Regions from separate parts of the Chryseobacterium sp. RU33C genome, predicted to be linked through region 2. Evidence: riboswitches for the same ligand, from Rfam matches in the RefSeq annotation. Region 2 holds a riboswitch; the other holds the start of a gene.

Region 1 (11,841 bases), on a different contig from region 2:
TTCAAAGGCATTTTATCATGAAATTCAAACGGACCTACTTCAATCGTTTCCATTTTCTGGATCGGAAAATACATTACTACAGCTTTTTTCACCCATTCATTTACCTGCCATCCGTTTTCTGTAGGTTCTGCAGTACGAAGTTCCCCTTTATCAACTAAAGAAATAACTTCTCTGATTGCCTTCTGGCTGTCTTCATTCTGCAATAATTCTCTGTTGTCCCAGATATTTTCAATAGTTTGTTGTAATGACATGTTTCTTATTTAAATTAGTTTGAAAAATTATACTGCCCAAAGATACAAAAAAGTTCAGCAAAACTGTTTTTAACATTGTGTTTTAATAAAAGGTGAACATACGCTTCACGGTCTTTTTATAGGTCTTGTAAATTTCTCCGTGTTCCTTTAGAAGGAACTCTTCTTCAAGCCTGATCTGAATCTGCATTAAAATATTTCCCGTCAGAAGAAAAGCAAAAGCAATTACAGTAGGGAAAGCAAGGAAAAATCCAATAAGACTGATGGTCATTCCCAGAAATATGGGATTTCTTGAAAATCTGAATAATCCGTGAGTTACCAGTTCTGTTTTTGCTGAGTTATCAATTCCAATCCTCCATGAGTTTTTCATTTGTAACTGGGCTATGATCACCCAAATCAATGCAAAAATCATTGATATAATTCCTGTGTACTGAAAAATATCATATTCCAGCACATTGATTTTAAAAGCAGAGAAAATTTCTTTCGGAAAAAATAAAAGTAGCATTGTATAGATAAACAAAGCAAATAAAATCAGCTTAAAATACAATCCCACAAGTCCGTATGCGGAATCATCTTTAGGAAGAACGTCAGGATTTTTTCCAATTTGTTTAGCCACTTTGTAGCTAATGCCAACAAATGAGACCAAAAAGAAAATGATGAAGTAAAAAGGGATAAAAAATCTGATAAAATCTGCCATATGATAATAGTTTTGGGCAAATTTGCTAAGTTTTGTTATGCAATGCTATTGCAATGATTGGGGACTTTATTGGAATTGATGAAATTTGCAATTGTAAGCTTAGAAATTCCTATCCTCCGGAAGTGATGAAAATTCAAAGAATTTTTGACGGGTGGTTTAAAGAAGATGATGATATAAGTTTTGGCTAAAGCCGGTTGATTTCTTTTTTTCGATTAAACGGGCTAAAGCCCATTTCTATTGATAGAATATTTACAAAACTCTTTGAGCATGAAGATAGGCCTTATTCCAGTATTTTTCGTTCAGGGATGAGATGATCACACCTTTTGAGGTAGAAGCATGAATAAATTTCACTTCTCCGTCAGGACCAATATCATGAACAATTCCCACGTGAGATACTCTGCTTCCTCCGGCTGTTGCAAAAAACAACAGATCACCAGGTTTTACGTCTCTTATATCAATATTCTTTCCGGCTTCGGCCTGATCAGAAGATCTTCTGGGAAGATTAAAATCATTTTCTTCAAATACTTTTACCGTAAATCCCGAACAGTCGAATCCTGACGAAGTATTGCCTCCGAATTTATAAGGTGTCCCGATATACTTTTCTGCATCTTTCAGAATATCATTGATTGATCTGGAAACACTACCATTAAATTTGGAATCCAGCTTTCTGAGATTTTCGGTTTTTGCAATGGTTTTCGTATTTGATTTTTTACTTCCTGAAGCACTTTTCGAGGATCCGCAGGATACTACAAAGACTGAAGCTGCTAATACCGCAACAATCTGCTTTATGTTCATTTTTTGTTCAAATAATCCCGTTTCCATACTCTTCTGATTTATAATTAATTAACAAAACATACACAAATATACATTTTATATTTTAATTATAAAATAACTATACTACAACTATATGATAAACATAAGTTAAAATTTTGATTTTCATTATTTATTGGTATATTTGATTTCTATTTTCAAGATATGGCAACCTATGAAAGTGTAATCAAGATCACCGGAGCGGTGGGAGATCTGGTATTTTATACTCTGAATGGCAAAAATGTGGTTCGGAAGAAAAGCGGGTTCAATAAAGCTGCCTTTAAAAAAAATCCTTCGTATGAGAAAGTGAGACAGAACAGTTCTGAATTCGGCCACTGTTCCAGAATGGGGAAAATTATCAGGAAAAGCCTGGAAGTATATATTAAAGAAGCAGGTGATCCCCTCCTCTACCAGAAGTTTGCAAAGGTAATGACGATCATTAAAGATTTAGATACACTTTCTGAAAGAGGAAAAAGAACGGTTGAAAATGGTTTAAAGACTGAAGAAGGAAGAAAAATTCTGAGAGAATTTCAATGGGGTGCAATTAATAATCTTTCTGATGGTGTAACAATGAAAGATCATGTTCTGTATAAAAATGATCATTGTACATCAGACCATGGAGTGATTTTAACTTTAAAACTGGATTCTGAAAATTATAGTATCGAAAGTAGTAAGGAAATAATCCGCTGGAATCAGCAACAAGATAAGTCTTTTAAAAAATACTTTTCCGATAATGATCTTTTGCTCTATTTTGTAACATTAAAGAATGAAAATGACAAGGTTACCCATATAGGATTTGTTTAAATAAAAAAAGTCTGCAGTAGATTCTGCAGACTTTCTTGTTTTATTTCTTTTCTCCTTTCCAGCTTCCTGATATTGCAGGTATTGGAAGTGAGTTGGACCAATTTCCGTTTCCTTTTTTTTCTTTCGTTAACGTTCCTTTGAAATCTCCTTGTGAAGGAAGCCCTACTCTGGCGTTAAGATCTCCTGTCTCACTTAAATTTCCGGTAATACTGTAGTTTTCATTATTCACATCGGAATGCATTGTCCCTACTACTTTGCCGCTCTCATCTACCACAAAATTCCAAACTCCTTTATCTGCTCCTTCATAAGAACCAGACCATGTTCCTACATAATCATAAATAGTATCATCATCAGAGCTGCACCCGATAAATAAAAACGCTGTTAATAAAAGTAAAAAAAGTTTCTTCATAGTTTCAGTAGTTTTATAACATAAAATCCTGTTATTCTCCTGCGCTTTCTTCCTAAAAATCCAGTTACAGAGAATGTTTCTTAATATTTATTATTTTTTTGTTCCGTGCAAATCTACTAATTTTTTTATTCAGATTATCTGAATTTTAATCAGCATCCAATATGTTTATTAAAAAACAACATATTTTGGCTAAAATACAAATATTTTTCAAACAAATACAAGGTCTATAAATTTGACTTATTCTAAAAATATGGTTAAAAAATAATAGTAATGAGCTCAATATTCGTTTATAATTATATTAATATTTGATTTAAAGCTATTTTTATTTCTATTTTAAAGATATTTCTTAACTTAGTGAAAAAATAAACTTTTAAAAATTTACATGAAAACAAAAACACTATTTTTAGCAGCATTTGTTATTTGTAGCAGCTCAAAAGCGCAAGTTGGGATTAATACATCTACTCCGAGCCATACTTTGGATGTAAATGGCCTGGTAAGAGTAAGAGGACTTTCAAATGCTGAAAAAAAAATTGTTGCAGCAGATGCACAGGGAGTTTTAACTCTTATTTCTCCAGAAGAAATTTTTGCGCCAAAGGCTATACTAAACACATCAACCTCTTCCAATGAACAAAGATCCACTGTATACGAAGGAAAATGCTTTCAACCTGGTGACAATGCTTCTTCCTGTACCGTTTCTGTAAACCATTACTCCTCTTGTGCTGGGTTCACCAGTCCTGTAGATACTCAAATTATTGTGGGACAAGGTATCAATACCGGCAACGGACAGTTTCTAGGCACCTGGACTGCCCGATATGTTGATAATAAAGGTTTTACCGGCACAGCTCCTGTTGCTAACCAAACGGCACCTGACTATCCCAGAATCTCATATCCAAGTACCAATACAGCCAACTACCTAGGAAACGGAAACTTTGCTGGTCAATGTAATACAGATCTGGTAACTACTATTAACCAGAGTACCGGAGATATAAAAGTAGAGTCTGTAAAGCGAAGCATGTACGCACACCTTGTATACCTTATTAATATTGCCCGCTCCAGATCTTTATAATAGTTGATATTTGATTTCAAAAAGACAGCCCCAATATTTTCATTGCGGCTGTTTTTATTTTTTTCAAATCCAGTTTATTCGGTTGGAATTCCTGGAGGAAGTAAAAAGAACTATAAAAGGTTAGCCCTAATTAAGGGGCTATTGTTTAATATTGCTTTTTCTTTTCAGAAAATTAAAATCATAGAAGAAAAAATAAATGCATCAAAAAGATCCAATAGAAAACGTTCAACCGAGAGACTAAAAAAAATTGATAATGTCTCCGTTACTATTTTCCGGGGTTTTATGAAATTTTGAAAATCTTCGGGCGCTTCTCTGTTCTGTAATAGTACTATCCCATAGAAGTAATCTTCCCGTATAGAGTTACATGATTGTAATATAATTTCACACAAGAATAGGATTAATTGAGAAGTTATTCAATTGAAAATGGTTACTTTTACTGCGCTGAGCGTATTTCCCCTTTAATTCAATTCAATAAAAACTACAAAATATTTGTAAATATCAATTAAATACTTACTTTTGTACCACTTTAAAATAAAGACGGGGGATTGGCGCAGTTGGCTAGCGCGTTTGACTGGCAGTCAAAAGGTCACGGGTTCGAATCCCGTATTCTCCACAAAAGAGCTGTAACACATTGAATTACAGCTCTTTTTTTATCAAAGTTTGTTTTTTTAAATTCTACAATTCCAATAGTATAAAAAAAGCATAGAGTTTATCTCTTTTAATCCTGTGATCAAGCTTTGTCTGCAAGGGATGAACTTTGAAGAGAAAGAAATGTCTGTAAAGCTGCTTATTGCAGAACCAACAGAAAATTTCGAAAATCATCCCAATGTTACAGATAAAAAATTTCCTGGAAACCCAAGGCAGTCTTATCGTTCTCAGGTGCCTTTGAAAATGACCAGAGAAATCACCCGACTTTAGCAGAAATATTCACTGCTCAGAAAGAAAAATCAAGAGCATCAGCAGAAGGTCTGAAATTGGAATGCATTGCCGCTGTAAAATAGTCACAGAACACCTGATAAACTGCAGAATAAGGATCTGTAGCACGGATTCCAAGCTGTGTATAAGCAGTAAGGATATGATGGGATAATTTGTGGACCAGCTCTACCCCATATTCATGAATCTCGTTTTGTTTATCCTCAGAAATTTCTTTCTGATCATCAAGTATATTTTCTACTTCTCTGGCAATATATAATACTTTATCCAAATTCTTTTCAACAGATTCTGCAAAATTTTTGAAATTGATCCCAGGACGAATACATTCTGCTTCTTCAATAAAATGAGAAGCCATTCCCAGATAATTGACCAATAGCGTCAGATCCGCAAAAACCCGAAAAGGAATACTGTCTAGAATATCATTCGTGAAAAAAGTATCATAAACAAAACTGTAATCTTCGCTTACAATGACATTTTCAATGGTGAACGAATAGGTTCCGCTGGCTTTCATCCCCATAGACTTCCAGTTGGGGATAATCTGAGCCTGCTCCTTTGGAATAATGAATGAGTGAATAGTCTCCTTACCGTCTTTATCCATTATAGGCTTCCCGTTTTCCGTAACCTTGGCATTTAATGTAAAATGGGTCAGATGAGGTGCTCCTGTTGCAAAATTCCATAAACCGTTTATCAAATAGTTGCCGTTATCTTTTTTTTCTGCAGTTCCGCCAATCATTCCGCTTCCGCCAAAGCAGGTTTCAGAATGGGTAAAGAGTAACTGAGCTACTTCTGGTTTGATATTTCTGGAAAAATAATTCGCTCCTGCACAAAGCGTCAGCATCCAGCCGAAACTTCCATCGGTTTCAGCCCAGCCAAATAATGCTTTAAGTCCTTCTTCAAAACGATAGCCGAGTCCTCCATATTTTTTGGGAACCCAGATTTTAAGTAATCCTTCCTCATGAATATATTGTATTACCTCACCAGAAATTAGAGAAGCTCCATGAAGTTCGTGTCTGATCTCTTTACTACTCAGCATTGGCTTTGGATTTAATAATTTTTTGCCATTCTATATATCCGGAAATCGCTACTAAAAATAAAAACGACGTTAAAACAGCATATAGATATAATTCTTTATGAATCATCAAAGGGATGGAAATGATATTACTGACATTCAGTATCACCCAGTTTTCAATTTTTCTTCTTGCCATGAGCCACATTCCTGCCCAGGCAAAAGCACTCACCAGAGAATCCCAAACAGGAACATCCGAATCGGTAAAATAAGTAAGAAAAGACCAGAATAAGATAAACGTTCCCAGAACAATTCCTCCTGTAATCCATTTTTCTGTGGTGGTGGTAATGGAGATTTCCATTTCGGATTTCTGTTTCCCGAATTTCCAGTACAGCCATCCGTACATACTCATAATCAGATAATAAAGATTTAAGGTAAATTCAGCATAAAGCTTTGAAGTAAGCATCACATACAGCGTAAGTAGAATGCCTGCAATTCCGAAAAGATAGTTGTTAACATTGTTTTTACGGGCCAGTAAAACCTGAATGACTGAAAATAAGACTCCAAACCATTCCGGTAAGGTAATTTGTTTTAAAATGTCCTGCATCATATTAATTATTAGAAATCAAATGATGAGATGATAAATAATCAATCCCTACACCGGCATTATCCGGATCAGGTGTGGAAGTATATTCCTGGGTATCATCTCAGCCACTTTTATCTGTAGCACCCCATTGTTGGGGCAAAGGTGCAGTTTTTTTGTGGAAAAAGAAAGGACTTCAGTCTTTTTATTTTGAAATGGAATATCCTAACTCATCCATTACAATAAGTATTTTATTCTTTACAAACTAACCGGAATGTAAGATTAATACGCTCCTTCATAGAGATTACAGACTTAGCAATCCTATGTTCCCAGTTTTCCTGAAGATCTCCTTTCATAATCAATAATGAACCGTGAGGAAGCGGCAGGCTGTATTTACTCGGATGATGGTCTTTTTTTCTGAAATCAAAGTTTCTGGTCTGCCCTAAACTTACTGATGCAATCACAGGACGTTTTCCGTATCTGCTTTCTTTATCTCTGTGCCAGGCAACAGAATCATTATGATCTCTGTAAAGATTCAGCAATACAGAATTGAACTTATAACCGAATGTTTCTTCTATCCTTTCTTTTAAAGAAAACAGTTCAGGGGTCCAGAGGTTATTGTCTACTTCACCATTTCCTGATGGATAATCCGTTTTAGGATCACCATACCAGGCTGTTAAGCGTGGTGTAAGAACCGTTTTATCATACATTTTCTGAGTACGCTGTTTCCAGGGTACTGTTTCAAGCAGATGGTTTTTAAGATCATCCGCTTCATCCTGATTCAGAAAATGCGCTTTGTATTCCAGAAGCTCTTTCGGAAATTCATATAAATCTTCTGAATGGAACAAACTGAGCTGAGTCATTTTTTATTTATTTAAATAAAAGAAAGGCTTATGTTATTTGAGTAAAAAACCTGATACAAATAATATCTGCAAATATATAAATAATGATACAAAATAAATCAAACCCTAAATGTCATTAGAAAAAAATACTTTCTGGTGGACTTTCAGATGAATTGCATCATTATTTTTATTCGTTAAAAACAATACTCTTTTTTGCATAATTCACTTTTATAACAAATTGTAAATTAAAGATCTGAAATAATTAATATGCTCAAAAAAATCAGTAATAATGCATTATACACATACAATAGGAAATCACTTCGTTAAGATTTAATACTTAATTCAAAAATAATTATTCATCTTTGCAGCCTTAAATTCAAAAACGCTAGTTTATTTCATGAGCATTATTTTTAAAAAGCGACTAATTATAGCGCTTGTATTACCTACGGCAGCCTTATATTATGGGCAGAGTACGAAGGATTCTTTAGAGAAATCTAAATCTATTGATGAGGTGATGTTGGTGGGTAGAAACCTTTCCCAAACAGCCAAAGAAAGAAAAACTCCTGTTGCAGTTTCCAATATTAAGGCAGCAGAAATTCAGGAAAAACTGGGAAACAGAGAATTCCCTGAAATTATGAAGTCTACCCCATCCGTTTACGTTACCAAAGTAGGTGGAGGATTCGGAGACAGCAGAATTAACATGAGAGGCTTTGACGGGGCAAATATTGCAGTGATTATCAACGGGCAGCCGGTGAATGACATGCAGGGAGGTACGGTGTATTGGTCAAACTGGACAGGATTGGCTGATATTGCAAGCAATATTCAGATCCAGAGAGGTTTGGGAGCTTCTAAATTTGTTGTTCCTTCTGTAGGAGGAACCATCAATATTGTAACCAAAGCTACGGATTCTGAGCAGAAAGCAATGATTAAAGGAGAAGTTGGTAATGATAACTACTCCAGAATATCTGCAATGTACTCTTCCGGTTTAAAAAACAAATGGGGAACAACCGTATTACTTTCCCGCTGGCAAGGTGACGGATACATCAATGGAACAAAAGGAGAAGGTTACTCATGGTTTTTCTCTACAGGGTTTAAGCCTAATGAAAAGCATGCGTTCAATTTAATCGCTACCGGAGCACCACAGGTACATGATACGAGAAGATCTTCGGCAACCGGAGCAAACGTAGCAACGCTGCAACAGTTTGAAACCTACGGAAGAAGATACAATCCTCAAACAGGAATGCTGAATGGCTCTCAATTCAATTTAGCACCTAACTTCTATCATAAGCCTATTGCATCCCTGAACTGGGACTGGACGATGAATGACAATCTGAAGTTATCTACCGTTCTTTATGGCTCATGGGGACGTGGCGGCGGAGGAACAGGACTTAATGGTTCTATCAAAAATGCAGCCGGACAAACCATGAACTTCATGAATTATGGCGCTGGCGGAGATGGTACCATCAACTGGGATATGATTTATCGTTATAACAGAGGCGGTATGGTAACCGATTATAATGGAAATAACTTCCAGAAATCTACCTTTACAGCACCTGCTGGCTCTCCTGGTGATTATAACGGACAGTATGTATCTACCCTTAACGGAACCAGCGGTATCGTGAGAAAGCAAAGTATCAATGCTCATGACTGGTATGGTGTGATTGCAGATCTTAATTATAAAAAAAATAACTGGACTTTTAACGGAGGTATTGATCTTAAAACATACAAAGGAGCATTATATGATATTGTAACTGACATGTTAGGATCAGATGCATTATTTGTTACTGGTACAGCCAATGCTCCAAAAGGTTACTATATCAATCAAACCGTAAAACCGGAACCGCTTACCAAGCTAAAAGATGCTCAGAAGGTATCTATCCACAACGAAGGTCTGGTAAAATGGGCCGGGATCTATGGAATGGTAGAATACAGCTCTGAAAAACTAAGTGCATCTGTTCAGGGGTCTGTTTCTGAGCAATATTACAAGAGAAGAGACTATATGTTATATACTCCGGGAAATCAGGAGACAAAATGGTATCACAAAACAGGTTATATTGTAAAAGGAGGTGCGAATTATAATATAGATGATCACCATAATGTATTTTTCAATACAGGGGTAATTTCAAGACAGCCGTTATTCAACGCTTTATTCCCTTCAAACCAGAATATTTATAACGATGCAAAGAATGAAAGAATCTTCTCTGTGGAATTAGGATATGGTTTCAAATCGCGTTATATCGATGTGAATATCAACGCTTACAGAACACAGTGGGACGACCGGTTTATTTCCAGAACGTTCAATGCTACGGCAGCAGATGTTGCTAAATTCTCCCAGCTAAGTCTTGGAAATGCTTATTTCTACAATGCACTGAATGTAGGCCAGCTCCACCAGGGAATCGAGCTGGAAGCAAAGGCAAGACCTTTGGCTAACCTTAGACTGAGAGGAATGGTATCATTGGGTAACTGGAAGTATAAAGGAAATGCCAACTTCAACATCCTTGATGTTCAGAACAACCAGGAAATCACAGGAGCTACAGGAACAATCAATATCAAAGACCTGAAGGTTGGAGATGCAGCCCAGACAACAGCAAGCATCGGAGCGGATTACAATATCACCAAAGCTTTCAGCATTGATGCCAACTGGGAATATTATGACAAGCTTTATGCTCAGTTCAACCCGATCAACTTCCTTACTGAAGCCGCAAGAGAAAAAGGAATTGTAAAATTGCCAAGCTACCATTTATTTGATGTAGGAGCTTCTTACAAATTCACACTTGATGCTAAAAAATCTTTAACATTAAGAGCGAATGTATACAACTTATTCAACAAATATTATATTTCTGAATTGAGCTCCAATATTTTTGCAGGTGATAAAATTGCCAATGGTCCGGATGCCGGAAAAACTTACCAGGAAGCTGGCAGAGTATATCAGGGCGTTGCAGACGGCAATACAGGATTCCTTGGTTTTGGAAGAACCTGGTCTGTTGCAGCCACTTTGAGGTTCTAAGCAGCCTTATCTGAATAAAACAAAGAGTTGTAATTGTAATGATTACAACTCTTTTTTATTGTTAAACTTCAGCGGGTTTACTGCTCAACTCCATATCTATCCGATAAGCCAGATGCTCATGCATTTTTTCTACAAAATGGAGTTCAGCGTTCAGGATCTTAGCTGTTGATTTTTCAAAATTGTATTTGATTTTGATGCTGAATTCAAACTGATCAATAGAAAAATATTTCTCCTTTTCATAAAGCTTTTTGATATGGTCTTTCATAAGTTCGTCCTGATTGTTCAGTACGGAATGAAACTCTACAAAAAGGTTGTTGTTTTCTTCTTCAAGCTTTACCAGTTTCAGCTGATAGTTATATTCTACCCCATCAATCAGCCTTGAGTGAATAGCTGACGGACTGAATAGAAAACTGTAATATTCATTAGGAGGAAATATAAGGTTATAAACTTCCGGCAGTAAAAGAATGTATTGCAGATTCTTCTTCAATTCGACATCAAAGTTTTTCAATCCCTTTTCATAATTTGTAATCAACTTATTCTTATCCTTTTCCTCCGGGAAAGTATTGGCCAGCTTACTCTCTTTCCATTCTTCCCAATTTTTCCAAAGATCAGCTTTATTTTCAACGGAAAGGATTTTGCCACTGGTATCCCTTTTCAGCTGAATAGTACGGGAAATATCTGCAAGGGCAATACTTTGCAGCAGAAAAGGTTTCATCACATGATCTTCAGTATCCCCTGTGATTTCCTGTAGTTTTATGGTCGTATTTATATCATGATCTCTTTTTTCCTGTTCAATAATAATATCTGATGAGGTTTTTAAAGAAATTGCAGGGTTTTCTTTACCCATCAGAAATGTATTCTCAACATTCAGAATATACTCCTGTGAAAATTTTTCAAGCCGAAGAAGAGGAATATTTTCCCCGAATAAAAAATTTGAAATACTCATTTCATTAAAATTGTGTCACTGAATGGTTTTTCATCGTTAAAGATCATAATATGATATTCTTTATTATGTTCAAAGGCATATTTTGCCAAACTTTCAACATCTTTTGCCGCCTCTTTTTCTTTTTTTGATGATTTTTTTTCTATTATTAAATCATTAATATTATTCTCTTCATCATAAGCCCACACCTGATCTCCAATTCTGATGTCTTCGATATTTTATTTATTTTTTTTACTTTCCGCTATCATCTGATCTAATAAATCATCAAACTCATTTCTTTCCGGATTGACATCCATATAATTGAGTGTAAAATTTTTTTTCAGATAATCAAGAAGTTCTTCACCAACTAATAGCGACTTTTCTGGGCCAATAATGATATCGTCAAAATCATGCTTTCCAATAATCTTCATCCAGTAAAATTCAGGTAATGATTTATTCAATTGGTAGTTATCGTTGAAGTACTCATCTTTAGTTACGATCATTTCTGAAAACT
Region 2 (11,841 bases):
ATTCTGGATCTTCAATATCATGACCCAGATTATTTTACCTAAGGACATCAAACTGACAGCCAACTACAGCTATCTGACTCCAAAGGCCGGATATTTCTACTTTACGGCAGAAAAACCGTTTAACAACTCTCTTGATATTACGCTGACAAAGAAGTTTATGAATAACCGCCTGACACTTTCTGTTTTTGCGAATGATATTTTCAACGGGCAGATGATGCAGGTACGCTCTAATCCGCCGTCAGGAAACCCGGTGATGATCTACAGTAAATATGACACCCGAAATTTCGGGCTTTCCATCAACTATAAAATTCCGACAAGAAATAAACTGGCAAAAGAGGATCCAAATATCCTGAACCAGACTAAAAAAGAAGATACCGGAGGGGTAATGCAGCAGGCACAATAATCCTTTCCAAGATCAATAGAAAGAGGCAGTAATCATTTTTACTGCCTCTTTCTATTGATATTAAAATGGTGTTATTGGTGAAAATATTAGTGATATTAGTGTTTATATTTACATCAAAAATCAATCGTCTGAAACCTCCAGTTCAAAGTATCCACCAAAGTCAGCTGATTGACATTTACCGGAAGATCCGTGATAATTTTTAACGTCTGCAGCGCCATCATACTGCCTATCATTCCGGGAAGAGCTCCCAGTACGCCAAGACTGTCACAATCCGGTACATCCTCATCAAAAGGCGGTTCAGGGAAAATATCCCGTAAGTTTTTACTTCCGTTATGATTAAAAACAGCAGCTTGCCCTGAAAATCCTAAAATACTTCCGTAAACCAGAGTTTTTTTTAATTCTACACAGGTATCATTCACCAGATATCTTGTAGTGAAGTTATCTGAGCCATCAACAATAATATCATACTGAGAAATGATTTCTCCGGCATTATCTTCATTGAGTTTTTCCTCAATTCCTATCAGTTTAACCTGATGATTGAGTTCTTTTACAAATGTTTCTGCGCTTTTCACTTTGGATAATCCTACTCTATTTTCAGTATGAATGATCTGGCGGTTCAGGTTATGAAGTTCTACATGGTCAAAATCGACAATACCTAAAGTTCCTACTCCTGCAGCCGCCAGATATTGAATAACAGGACTTCCCAAGCCTCCTGCTCCTATAACAAGAACTTTAGAAGACATGACTTTCTTTTGTCCTTCCAATCCGATTTCTTCGATAAATATCTGCCGGCTGTATCGTGCAAACTGGTCTTGTTTCATAATTATCATTGAACCATTAAGGTTTTAAAAGTTCTTAATGGTTTAAAATTTTAAAATCCACTGTATACGGAATCCCAATCTTTCATCACAGGATCATAACCTGCTTTTTTAATCATCATTTTAATCTCCTCCATACTTCGTTCATCACTGGTTTCAAACTGTTCCAGAGATTCTTTATCCACAGCATAGCCTCCGGGATTGGTTTTTGAACCTGCACTCATCGCTGTAGCCCCCAGAGATACAATATTATTTCTAAAGGTTTCATTTTCCCTGGTAGAAATGGAGATTTCAAGGTCTTCATTCCAGATTCTGTAGGCACAAATGAGCTGAAGAAGGTCTTTATCTTCCATAATGAAATTCGGTTCAATAATCCCTTCAGCGGGTCTGAGCCTGGGAAATGAAACAGAAAACTTGCTTTTCCAGTACTGTTTCTGGAGATAATCGATGTGTAAGGCATTAAAAAAACTGTCTACTCTCCAATCTTCAAGCCCTAGAAGAACTCCCAGCCCTATTTTATGAATGCCTGCCCTTCCTATTCTATCCGGAGTCTCCAGACGGAAATGAAAGTTTGATTTCTTACCTTTTGGATGATATTCCCTGTAGACATCCTGATGATAGGTTTCCTGATATACTAAAACGGAATGCACTCCTTCTTCATGTAGCAGTTTGTATTCTTCTTCCAGTAATGGCTGAACTTCAATGGATATATTGGAAAAATGGGGCTTTAGCTTACGGACTGCATTCTGAAAATAAGGTACTCCTACAATTTTATTGGCTTCCCCGCTTACCAGTAACACATGATTCACTCCCATAGATTTCAGTACTGATGCTTCAATCATCAGCTCCATATCGGAAAGTGTTTTCCTTTTCAGGTGATTGTCCAGACTGAATCCGCAATAGGTACAGATATTCTGACATTCATTACTAAGATACAGCGGAGCATAGAGCTGAATGATTTTTCCAAATCTTTTTTGGGTAAGTGCCTTCGTCATTCTCGCCATCAGCTCAAGTTCCTGAGAAGCCGCTGGTGAGAGAAGATTAAGGAAATCATCCAGGGTTTTATTCTTTTTCTGAAGACTGTACCTTACATCAGCCAGGCTTACTTTTTCAAGCTTATTCTTTACCTCATCCCACTGATAGTTTTCAAAAACATCTTTAAAGCTTTTCATAAGTCTGATTTATTCAAATAAAAATGAAGTCAGCGGACTTGAAGCTTCAGCATGGTTAGTAATGACACCCAATCCTGATTCAAAGGCTCTTCTTCCGGCAATCACCCCTTCTTTAAAAGCTAAAGCCATATTCAGCGGGTTTCCGGCAACGGCAATGGCAGTATTCACCAAAACGGCGTCTGCTCCCATTTCCATTGCTTTTGCAGCATCTGATGGCGCACCGATACCTGCATCTACTACGACAGGAACATTACTCTGACTGATGATGATTTCCAGAAAGTCTTGTGTTCTTAATCCTTTATTCGTCCCGATGGGTGCTCCCAAAGGCATTACCACTGATGTTCCGGCATCTTCCAGACGTTTGCACAAAACAGGATCGGCATGAATGTAAGGCATTACAACAAATCCTAATTTCGCCAGTTCTTCCGTGGCATATAATGTTTCAATAGGGTCCGGCAGTAAATATTTCGGATCCGGATGAATTTCCAGTTTTACCCAGTTCGTTTCCAGTGCTTCTCTGGCTAATTGTGCAGCCAATACAGCTTCTTTGGCAGTTCTCGCTCCGGAAGTATTCGGCAGAAGATGAACGTTGGTTTCTTTTAATGAATCAAGCAGACTGTCTTCACTGGATTTCGCATCAATTCTTTTTAGCGCCATTGTTACCATATTGGTTTCGGATGCGATAACAGATTGTACCATATCTCCCATACTTCCGAATTTTCCTGTTCCTAAAAACAGTCTTGATTCAAAAATTCTTCCTGCTATTTCTAATTTCTGATGGCTCATATCATTACTTTTTTTAGTTCATTAATAATTGATGGCTGTTTTGTGATCAGCCCGGAAACTGCAATGCCGTAAATTCCAATTTCCTGCAAGGGTAAAATATCTTCAAGGGTAACGCCTCCGATGGCAAATATCTTAGGGACATCTATTGATTTTTCCCTTAATCCATCAATGATATGCTGATATCCTTCAAACCCAAGAACAGGGCTTAGTTTTTCTTTGGTTGTGGTAAACCTCAATGGTCCTAAACCGATATAATCACAGGATTCTTTGATTCTCTGAATGACATCTGAAAGGGTATTAGCCGTTCCGCCAATCATTTTATTTTCGCCCAAGATCAATCTTGCGTCTTTAACGGCACTGTCGTTTAATCCTAAATGAACACCGTCAGCATCTATTTCTCTGGCTATTTGTACATGATCATTGATGATACAAACTGCCTGATATTCTGAACAAAGCTGTTTTGAAATTTCACAGAGTTTGATTAATTCGTTTTCAGGAGCATTTTTCCAGCGAACCTGTACCCATTTAACCCCGTTATCCAGCGCTTTACGGACACAAAGTTCCTGTTCCCGGAAAGTATTTCCTTGTGATATGTATTGTAATTTTTCCATGTTTCTATGAATGCGTTCCCAATAAAGAGGGATTGCTTTTTAAAAATTTTTCGATGTATAATTTCCCATTTCTACAGGCAGTTTCGATGTTTTCACCTTTCGCAAGTTCTGCGGTTATGGCTGATGATAAAACACAGCCGGAACCATGCTTAGGGAAATAAATCGTATTACTTTCGGCCGGAACTAAAAGGGTTTCTTTTCCATTTTCAACTAAAGTATCTGTTCCTAAACGATCTTCCCTATGCCCTCCTTTGATTAATAATGAACATTCATACGTATCCGGTAAAAGATGATACTGCTTTAAAACGTTGTATTCATTATAATTGGGAGTTATTAAACTCAACTTATTAATCATATTTTTCAATTGAGGAAGTGTTTCAGGATCAAAAAATGTGAATTCGGAAGTGCTTTTCAGAACGGGATCCCAAACGATTTTTACTTCAAAATCGCTTTCTTTAACCGTTTCTACAATCTTACTTAGAAATTCTGCATCTTTCACAATTCCAATTTTCACGGCTGAAATGGTATAGTTTTTTATCAACAGCTGAATTGCTTTGGTTACTTCATCTATAGGCCGCCATTCTAAGTTCAAGCATTTGGAAGCGGTTTGCAACGTCAATGCTGTACATACTCCCAGTCCCATTACCTTTGATTGCTCGAAGGTTTTACTGTCTGATAACAAGCCTGCTCCTCCACTTGGGTCGAAGCCTGCGATACTTATGACATAAGGACGTTCCTGCATTTTTTGAATACTTTTAAGGGTTCTTCACTTTCCCAGACAGCACCTAATAAGGCCACTCCATCTGCTCCTGCTTCGAAAACTTCATGGATATTATCCTGATTAATTCCTCCAAGAGCAATCAATTTTGCGTCCTGATTGTTCCGATGCTTTATCTCTTCTTTAATGGTTGAGTTCAATCCATACCCTTTTTTTGATATACTTGGAAAGAACGGACTTATGAAAGCATATTCCCATTCTTTTTCCAAAGTATTGTACGTTGCGATATCGTGTACCGAAGTTGAAATCATATTTTCTTCCGCAAAAGGTTTATATGTTCCTTCCTTTCGATCAATCTCCCTGAAATGAAATCTTGAAATAGTAAATTCCTTCCCCAGGTCGTAATGCGTATGCAGCACTAACTGTGAACGAAAAACTTCATCAATCTGCGTGATGAATTCAGTCATTTCATTCCGGCTGATCCATGGTTTACGGATGTGAAGCAGATCAAGACCTTCCTGAAACATTTGGTTAATACTATCAGTTTCGCTGGGCATAATCAATTCAGAAGTGATAACGATGATCATATATAGATTTCTTTCCCTTTTTCAATAAATTCCTGTGATTTATCCAGCATACCCTGTTCTGCAGATTCACGAATTTCCTGCGTAATTTTCATAGAACAGAATTTCGGTCCGCACATGGAACAGAAATGGGCAATTTTCGCACCTTCCGCCGGTAAGGTCTCATCATGGTAAGCTCTTGCTGTCTCTGGATCTAATGAAAGGTTAAACTGATCTTCCCATCTGAATTCAAACCTGGCTTTACTTAATGCGTTGTCTCTGTACTGTGCGCCCGGATGACCTTTTGCTAAATCCGCTGCGTGGGCAGCCAGTTTATAAGTGATTACCCCAACTTTTACATCATCTTTATTCGGAAGACCTAAATGTTCTTTCGGTGTTACATAGCAAAGCATGGCACAACCAAACCAACCAATCATCGCTGCCCCGATTCCTGAAGTAATATGATCATAACCTGGAGCAATATCCGTTGTTAACGGCCCTAAAGTATAGAAAGGAGCTTCATGGCATTCTTCCAATTGCTTTTCCATATTTTCTTTGATCATGTGCATCGGAACATGGCCTGGTCCTTCAATCATTACCTGTACATTGTGCTTCCATGCAATTTTGGTGAGTTCACCTAAAGTTTCCAGTTCTGCAAACTGAGCGGCATCATTAGCATCTGCAATAGATCCGGGACGGAGACCATCTCCTAAAGAGAAAGCTACATCATACTTCTTCATGATCTCACAAATCTCCTCAAAATGAGTATATAAGAAACTTTCTTTATGATGGAATAAACACCATTTTGCCATAATAGATCCTCCTCTGGAAACAATTCCGGTCACTCTTTTTGCTGTTAAATGGATATATCTCAACAGAACTCCGGCATGGATCGTGAAATAGGAAACTCCCTGCTCTGCCTGTTCAATAAGGGTATCTCTGAAGATTTCCCACGTCAGGTCTTCGGGAACACCTTTCACTTTTTCCAGGGCCTGATAAATAGGAACCGTACCAATAGGAACCGGACTGTTTCTGATGATCCACTCTCTTGTTTCGTGAATATTTTTTCCGGTTGAAAGATCCATAATGGTATCAGCGCCCCATCGGCAGGCCCATACCGCTTTTTCTACTTCTTCTTCAATACTGGATGAAACGGCACTGTTGCCAATATTGGCATTGATTTTCACCAGGAAATTTCTTCCGATGATCATTGGTTCACTTTCCGGGTGGTTGATATTATTGGGAATAATGGCTCTTCCGGCAGCAATTTCGTCCCTTACAAATTCCGGAGTGATCTTGCTTTTCGGAGTATTGGCACCAAAACTGTGTCCCGGATGCTGAAAAGCCATTTCTTTAGATACAGAATCAAGCTGTTCTATTCTTTGATTTTCCCGGATCGCCACATATTCCATTTCCGGAGTAATGATTCCCTGTTTTGCATAATAAAGCTGTGTAACTTCTTTTCCTTGCTGAGCAACTTTAGGTTTATGATCATAAGAGAACCTCAATTCGTCTAGACGAGGATCTGCTAAACGTGCCTTTCCATATTCAGACGTAATTCCATCAAGGATATTTACATCATTTCTGTCCAGAATCCATTGTTCTCTGATTCTCGGAAGTCCTTTCTGAATATCAATAGTTGCATTTTCATCGGTATAAGGTCCTGAAGTGTCGTAAATCGTCACCGGAGCATTATATTCAAAGCCGCCATTGGTCAATTTGGTCGGACTAAGCTGTATTTCACGCATGGCTACATTGATAGGATGTAATGTTCCTTCAACATAGATTTTCTTTGAGTTCGGAAATGGCGAACATGTAATGGAGTGAGCCATAAGTTTTGGGTATTAAATATGAGAATTAACCGCCCTGAGTGGCAGTAATGATTAAAATTGAATCGTTGTTATTGAGGATGGTTTCCGCCCAGACTGAGAGGGGAATAATGCGATTGTTGAGAGCTACAGCAATACCTTTCTTATTTCCGGGTAACTCAATAGCCAATAATGCTTCCAGGTTTTCGGGAAGTACATCAAATGTTTTTCGGGTGTGGTTGATTATAAGTTCCATTCCTAATATTTTACATATACTTTAGGAATGGCCATTATTGTACAATAGAATGTACAGCAAAAGTCATCTACTTTTCCCTACGCTGGTATGATCCAGATCAGGTTCAAAGGGTAAAGTCTCAGTCTGTTGGTAACAGACACCCCTAAAGTTGGCAACGAAGTTAGACATTATTTTGTAATAAGCAAAATTTTTTGAAACTACCTTCGAAATCTGGTATTGTAAAAAGTCTGCCTCAAATTGAGACAGACCTTATTTTATATTGATCGTTTTAAGATTTTTATTATTTATTCTTCACAAGCTCTCCAGATCGCATCATTCTGCGGAACAGGAGCTATGATTTCAATATTTTCTTTGGTTACAGGATGAATAAATTCCAGTTTTCTTGCATGAAGATTGATTCCTCCGTCAGGGTTGGAACGTGGTGCTCCATATTTCAGATCTCCTTTGATCGGAATTCCTGTTTTGGATAATTGCGCTCTTATCTGATGATGTCTTCCGGTTTCAAGATCAATTTCAAGAAGTAGGTAATTATCAAGAGTCTTAATCACATTATAAGTTAAGATCGCTTCTTTTGCTCCTTCGGTAGCTTTAGAAAAAACAATGGCTTTATTATTCTTTTCGTTTTTCTTTAAATAATGAACCAGTCTCTGGCTTTGAGGAATCATTTCTTTTCCCACAACTGCCCAGTATGTCTTTTTCACTTCACGATTTTTCACCATCTGTGTCAAACGGGAAAGCGCTTTGGAAGTTTTTGCATAGATTACCAGCCCGGAGGTTGGGCGGTCTATACGATGAACCAAGCCGAGAAAAACATTTCCCGGCTTAGCATCTCTTATTTTTATAAAATTCTTGATGGATTCTAATAGTGATTCATCGCCGGTCTTATCGCCCTGTACAAGCTGACCCACCTTTTTATTAATCACCAGAAGATGGTTGTCTTCATATATAATCTGCTCCTTCATACTTTTTCAGTCTATCTTCTTCTGTTGGATAATGACAGGATAATTCCCGCCAAAAGCCCCACGGTTTTTACAGCCGAAAGTTTTGAGCCTTCCGGAATAAATGCTCCGAATACACAGATAGCTGCTGCAGCATACATAGCATAAACAAAATTCTTATTCGTAAGCAGCGGAGCCTGAATAAAGAAGCTCGCTCCTATCAGCACATAAAATACTTTTCTTGAAAGTAAATGATTGATTTCCGGAGAGAATAAATTAAACCATCCTACAGCAAGACAAATCAGTGCTGCAATAGATAATATTCCCTGAATAGATTGTTGATTCTGCATAGATTAATAGCTTTCGTTTTCGTTGGGAAACTCTACACTTTTCACATCTTTCACATATTGAGAAACTGCTCCTGTAATTTCTGTATAAAGGTCAAGATATCTTCTTAAGAATTTCGGGCTGAAGCCTTTGTTCATTCCTACCATATCATGATACACCAAAACCTGCCCGTCACACTCTGCTCCGGCACCGATTCCGATAGTAGGAATAGAAATACTTTCAGTTACTTTTTTCGCCAATTCCGCAGGTATTTTTTCCAGTACTACAGAAAAACAGCCTAATTCTTCCAAAAGCTGAGCATCAGCAATCAGTTTTTCAGCTTCTGCCTCTTCCTTTGCTCTTACTTTATACGTTCCGAATTTATAGATAGACTGTGGGGTTAATCCCAAATGTCCCATTACCGGAATTCCAGCATTGATGATCTTTTTGATAGACTTTGAAATTTCTTTTCCACCTTCAATTTTCACCGCATGCGCTCCACCTTCCTTCATCATTCTTACCGCAGATTCCAATGCTTTTTCAGGATTACTCTGATAAGTTCCGAAAGGTAAATCTGCTACCACCAAAGCTCTGTCGGTTCCTCTTACCACACTTTGAGCATGATAGATCATTTGATCCAGCGTAATAGGCAATGTAGTTTCAAAACCAGCCATGACATTCGCTGCAGAGTCTCCAATCAAAATAGCATCTACTCCACCTGCATCTACCATCTTTGCAGTGGTAAAATCATAGGCGGTAAGCATTGTTATTTTTTCCTTGTCGAATTTCATTTTACGCAAGGTTTCAGTCGTAACTTTTTTAATTTCAGAGTGAACAGACATAATTTATCTATTTTTAAAAGTTAAAAAGTCGGCCTTGAGCCGACTTAAGTTTTTTGTATGATTTATAAAACTACGTGACCGAGTTTCATGAGTTTGTCGTGATTTAAAATCTTGATATTTCTTCCGTCAACTTCAATCAGACTGTCCTGTTTGAATTCGGAGATCAGACGGATGGCACTTTCTGTAGCAGTACCGATAATATTAGCAATTTCTTCTCTCGTTAATGAGATCTTAATAAAGCCTTCAGGATCTACACCCAGTTTCTGTTCCAGCAGCAAAAGAATTTCTGCCAGTCTTTCTCTTACCGTTTTCTGAGCAAGGAAAGTAATGGTATTGGAAGATTCTCCTAATTCGTAGGAGATCTTCTGAAGCATTACGAAAGACAGCTGTGGATCTACTTCAAGCAGATACATAAAGATATCAGCAGGTAAGAATACACATTCAATATCTGTCATGGCTTCTGCTTTGGCCTGGAAGTTTTCCCCGCAAAGCAAAGAACGATAGCCGATGATATCTCCTTCTTTGATAAATCTTAAAATCTGATCTTTACCGAACGCACCTGATTTCGAAAGTTTGGCAGCACCTTTCTCCAGAACAAACACTCCTTTCGGAGTTTCGCCATCCTCGAAAATGGTATCATGTTTCTGAAAACTCAGTTTCTTTTTGCCATTAATATATTTTTCAAAATCTGCGCTAGAAAGTCTTTCTTTAAATGATTTATCATTAAAAACTCTGGCGAACCTCTCTTCAATTGCTATCTGTTGTTCCTGCGGCATTTTATATGATATTTATCACAAAAATAGAACTTTTTAACGCGATAAACAAAAAAATTTGTTATAATTTTGTAGTTCAATATTTTATGGGGTGAGCGAGAACTGTTTTCATTGTGGTCAAGGGATAGAAAAAGAGAGAATTTTATTTGATGAAAAGACTTTCTGCTGTAACGGATGTAAGTCTGTTTACGAGATTCTAAATTTAAATCATTTAGGCAACTTCTATGAGCTTAATAAAGGAGCGGGAATTCGTCCGAATGATGAAAATTCTTCTCAATTTGATTACCTGGACACACCGGAAATCTTTGAAAAAGTGACTGATTTTTCTGAAGGAAACACCAGTCTTGTCACCTTTAAAATCCCCGTCATTCACTGTTCTTCGTGTATCTGGCTATTGGAAAGCCTTCATACGTTAAATAAGCATATTAAATATTCGCAGGTTAATTTCACAAGAAAGACCTTACAGATTTCATTCAATCATAACGACATGAAATTAAGCGAACTAGCTAAATTTTTAACGAATCTAGGATATAAGCCCGTTATCAGCCTTGAAACTGCCGATAAAAATGAAGATCATCTCGACAAATCTTTACTGGTAAAGTTTGCCATCGCTGCTTTTGCTTTTGGTAACGGAATGTTCCTTGCCTTTCCTGAGTACATAGGTGGAGAAGATTATTGGATGGACCATTATAAAGGTTTATTCAGAACCTTGATATTCCTTTTGGCAACACCTGTTGTATTTTACTCAGCATCAGATTATTATAAATCCGCATGGTACGGTTTAAAAAATAAGATCGTCAACATTGATGTTCCGATTGTCTTGGGAATTTTTGTTCTCTACGGAAGAAGTATCTACGAAGTGGTAACAGATTATGGCCCAGGATATTTTGATACTCTTTGCGGGTTATTGTTCTTCATGCTTCTTGGGAAAATTTTCCAAAAAAGAACGTACAGCGCCCTATCCTATGACCGGGATTATAAATCTTTCTACCCGATTGCAGTAACGAAAGTTGATTTCGAAGGAAAACAGGACAATATTCTATTGTCTGAAATAAAAGTGGGTGATAGAATCCTGGTAAGAAATCAGGAAATTATCCCCGTAGATGCGATCCTGATCAACGGAGAAGGAAACATCGACAACAGTTTCATCACCGGAGAAAGTGAAAGCATCAGCAAACAGCCTGGTGATAAGATTTTTGCCGGAGGAAAGCAGATAGGATCATCTCTGGAACTGGAAGTTATCAAAGATGTAGACCAGAGTTACCTTACTCAGCTTTGGAATAAAGAAGCATTCAAAAAACATGAAACCGGGCTTGACACGTTAACAAACAACATCAGTAAATATTTCACATTCATCATTTTAGGCATTGCTCTTGTTGCAGGAATTTATTGGGCATTTATTGATTTAGAGAAGATGTTCCAGGTTATTTCTGCCATTCTGATCATTGCATGTCCCTGTGCACTTGCCCTGTCTGCTCCGTTCACTTTTGGACACATTATGAGGATTTTAGGCCGAAATAAGTTTTATGTAAAAGATACTTTAACGATTGAAAAAATCGCGAGACTTGATACAATTGTTTTCGATAAAACAGGAACGATCACTCACAGGAAAAAATCCAATATCAAGTACGAAGGATCTGAGATCAACGAATTTGATACTCTGAACATTAAGACGTTATTGAAGAACTCCAACCACCCGCTTTCAAAATCATTGTACGAATTCATTGAAGTGAAAGATGAGTATTTCCCTGTAGAGAAATTTGTTGAAATTTCAGGGAAAGGATATGAAGCCAGTATAAGAGGAAATCTCTATAAAATCGGATCTG

What was found. A riboswitch is a leader RNA that binds a small molecule or an ion and turns the genes downstream of it on or off. The one in region 2 is predicted to bind thiamine pyrophosphate.
Region 1: linked by a shared signal. The riboswitch ahead of pnuC (nicotinamide riboside transporter PnuC) and the one ahead of thiS (sulfur carrier protein ThiS) in region 2 are both predicted to bind thiamine pyrophosphate.

Annotation. Positions count from the first base shown of each region.
Region 1 covers NZ_FTMT01000022.1:17,184-29,024, forward strand. Annotated here, with positions in the region: gene BW946_RS17095 (2,3,4,5-tetrahydropyridine-2,6-dicarboxylate N-succinyltransferase) at 1-251, opposite strand, end outside; gene BW946_RS17100 (methyltransferase family protein) at 334-945, opposite strand; gene BW946_RS17105 (C40 family peptidase) at 1,195-1,767, opposite strand; gene BW946_RS17110 (hypothetical protein) at 1,921-2,559, shown strand; gene BW946_RS17115 (hypothetical protein) at 2,600-2,968, opposite strand; gene BW946_RS17120 (hypothetical protein) at 3,351-4,034, shown strand; tRNA gene BW946_RS17130 (tRNA-Ala) at 4,574-4,647, shown strand; gene BW946_RS17135 (NAD(+)--rifampin ADP-ribosyltransferase) at 4,737-4,952, shown strand; gene BW946_RS17140 (acyl-CoA dehydrogenase family protein) at 4,969-6,000, opposite strand; gene pnuC (nicotinamide riboside transporter PnuC) at 5,990-6,583, opposite strand; TPP riboswitch at 6,609-6,717, opposite strand; gene BW946_RS17150 (alpha-ketoglutarate-dependent dioxygenase AlkB family protein) at 6,808-7,419, opposite strand; gene BW946_RS17155 (TonB-dependent receptor) at 7,796-10,405, shown strand; gene BW946_RS17160 (hypothetical protein) at 10,467-11,351, opposite strand; gene BW946_RS17165 (hypothetical protein) at 11,348-11,536, opposite strand; gene BW946_RS17170 (hypothetical protein) at 11,567-11,841, opposite strand, start outside.
Region 2 covers NZ_FTMT01000005.1:124,754-136,594, reverse strand. Annotated here, with positions in the region: gene BW946_RS06740 (outer membrane beta-barrel protein) at 1-403, shown strand, start outside; gene BW946_RS06735 (HesA/MoeB/ThiF family protein) at 517-1,224, opposite strand; gene thiH (2-iminoacetate synthase ThiH) at 1,275-2,393, opposite strand; gene BW946_RS06725 (thiazole synthase) at 2,403-3,179, opposite strand; gene BW946_RS06720 (thiamine phosphate synthase) at 3,176-3,790, opposite strand; gene BW946_RS06715 (hydroxymethylpyrimidine/phosphomethylpyrimidine kinase) at 3,795-4,532, opposite strand; gene BW946_RS06710 (thiamine phosphate synthase) at 4,508-5,095, opposite strand; gene thiC (phosphomethylpyrimidine synthase ThiC) at 5,092-6,903, opposite strand; gene thiS (sulfur carrier protein ThiS) at 6,929-7,135, opposite strand; TPP riboswitch at 7,193-7,289, opposite strand; gene BW946_RS06695 (RluA family pseudouridine synthase) at 7,420-8,097, opposite strand; gene BW946_RS06690 (hypothetical protein) at 8,109-8,423, opposite strand; gene panB (3-methyl-2-oxobutanoate hydroxymethyltransferase) at 8,427-9,242, opposite strand; gene BW946_RS06680 (Crp/Fnr family transcriptional regulator) at 9,305-10,018, opposite strand; gene BW946_RS06675 (heavy metal translocating P-type ATPase) at 10,107-11,841, shown strand, end outside.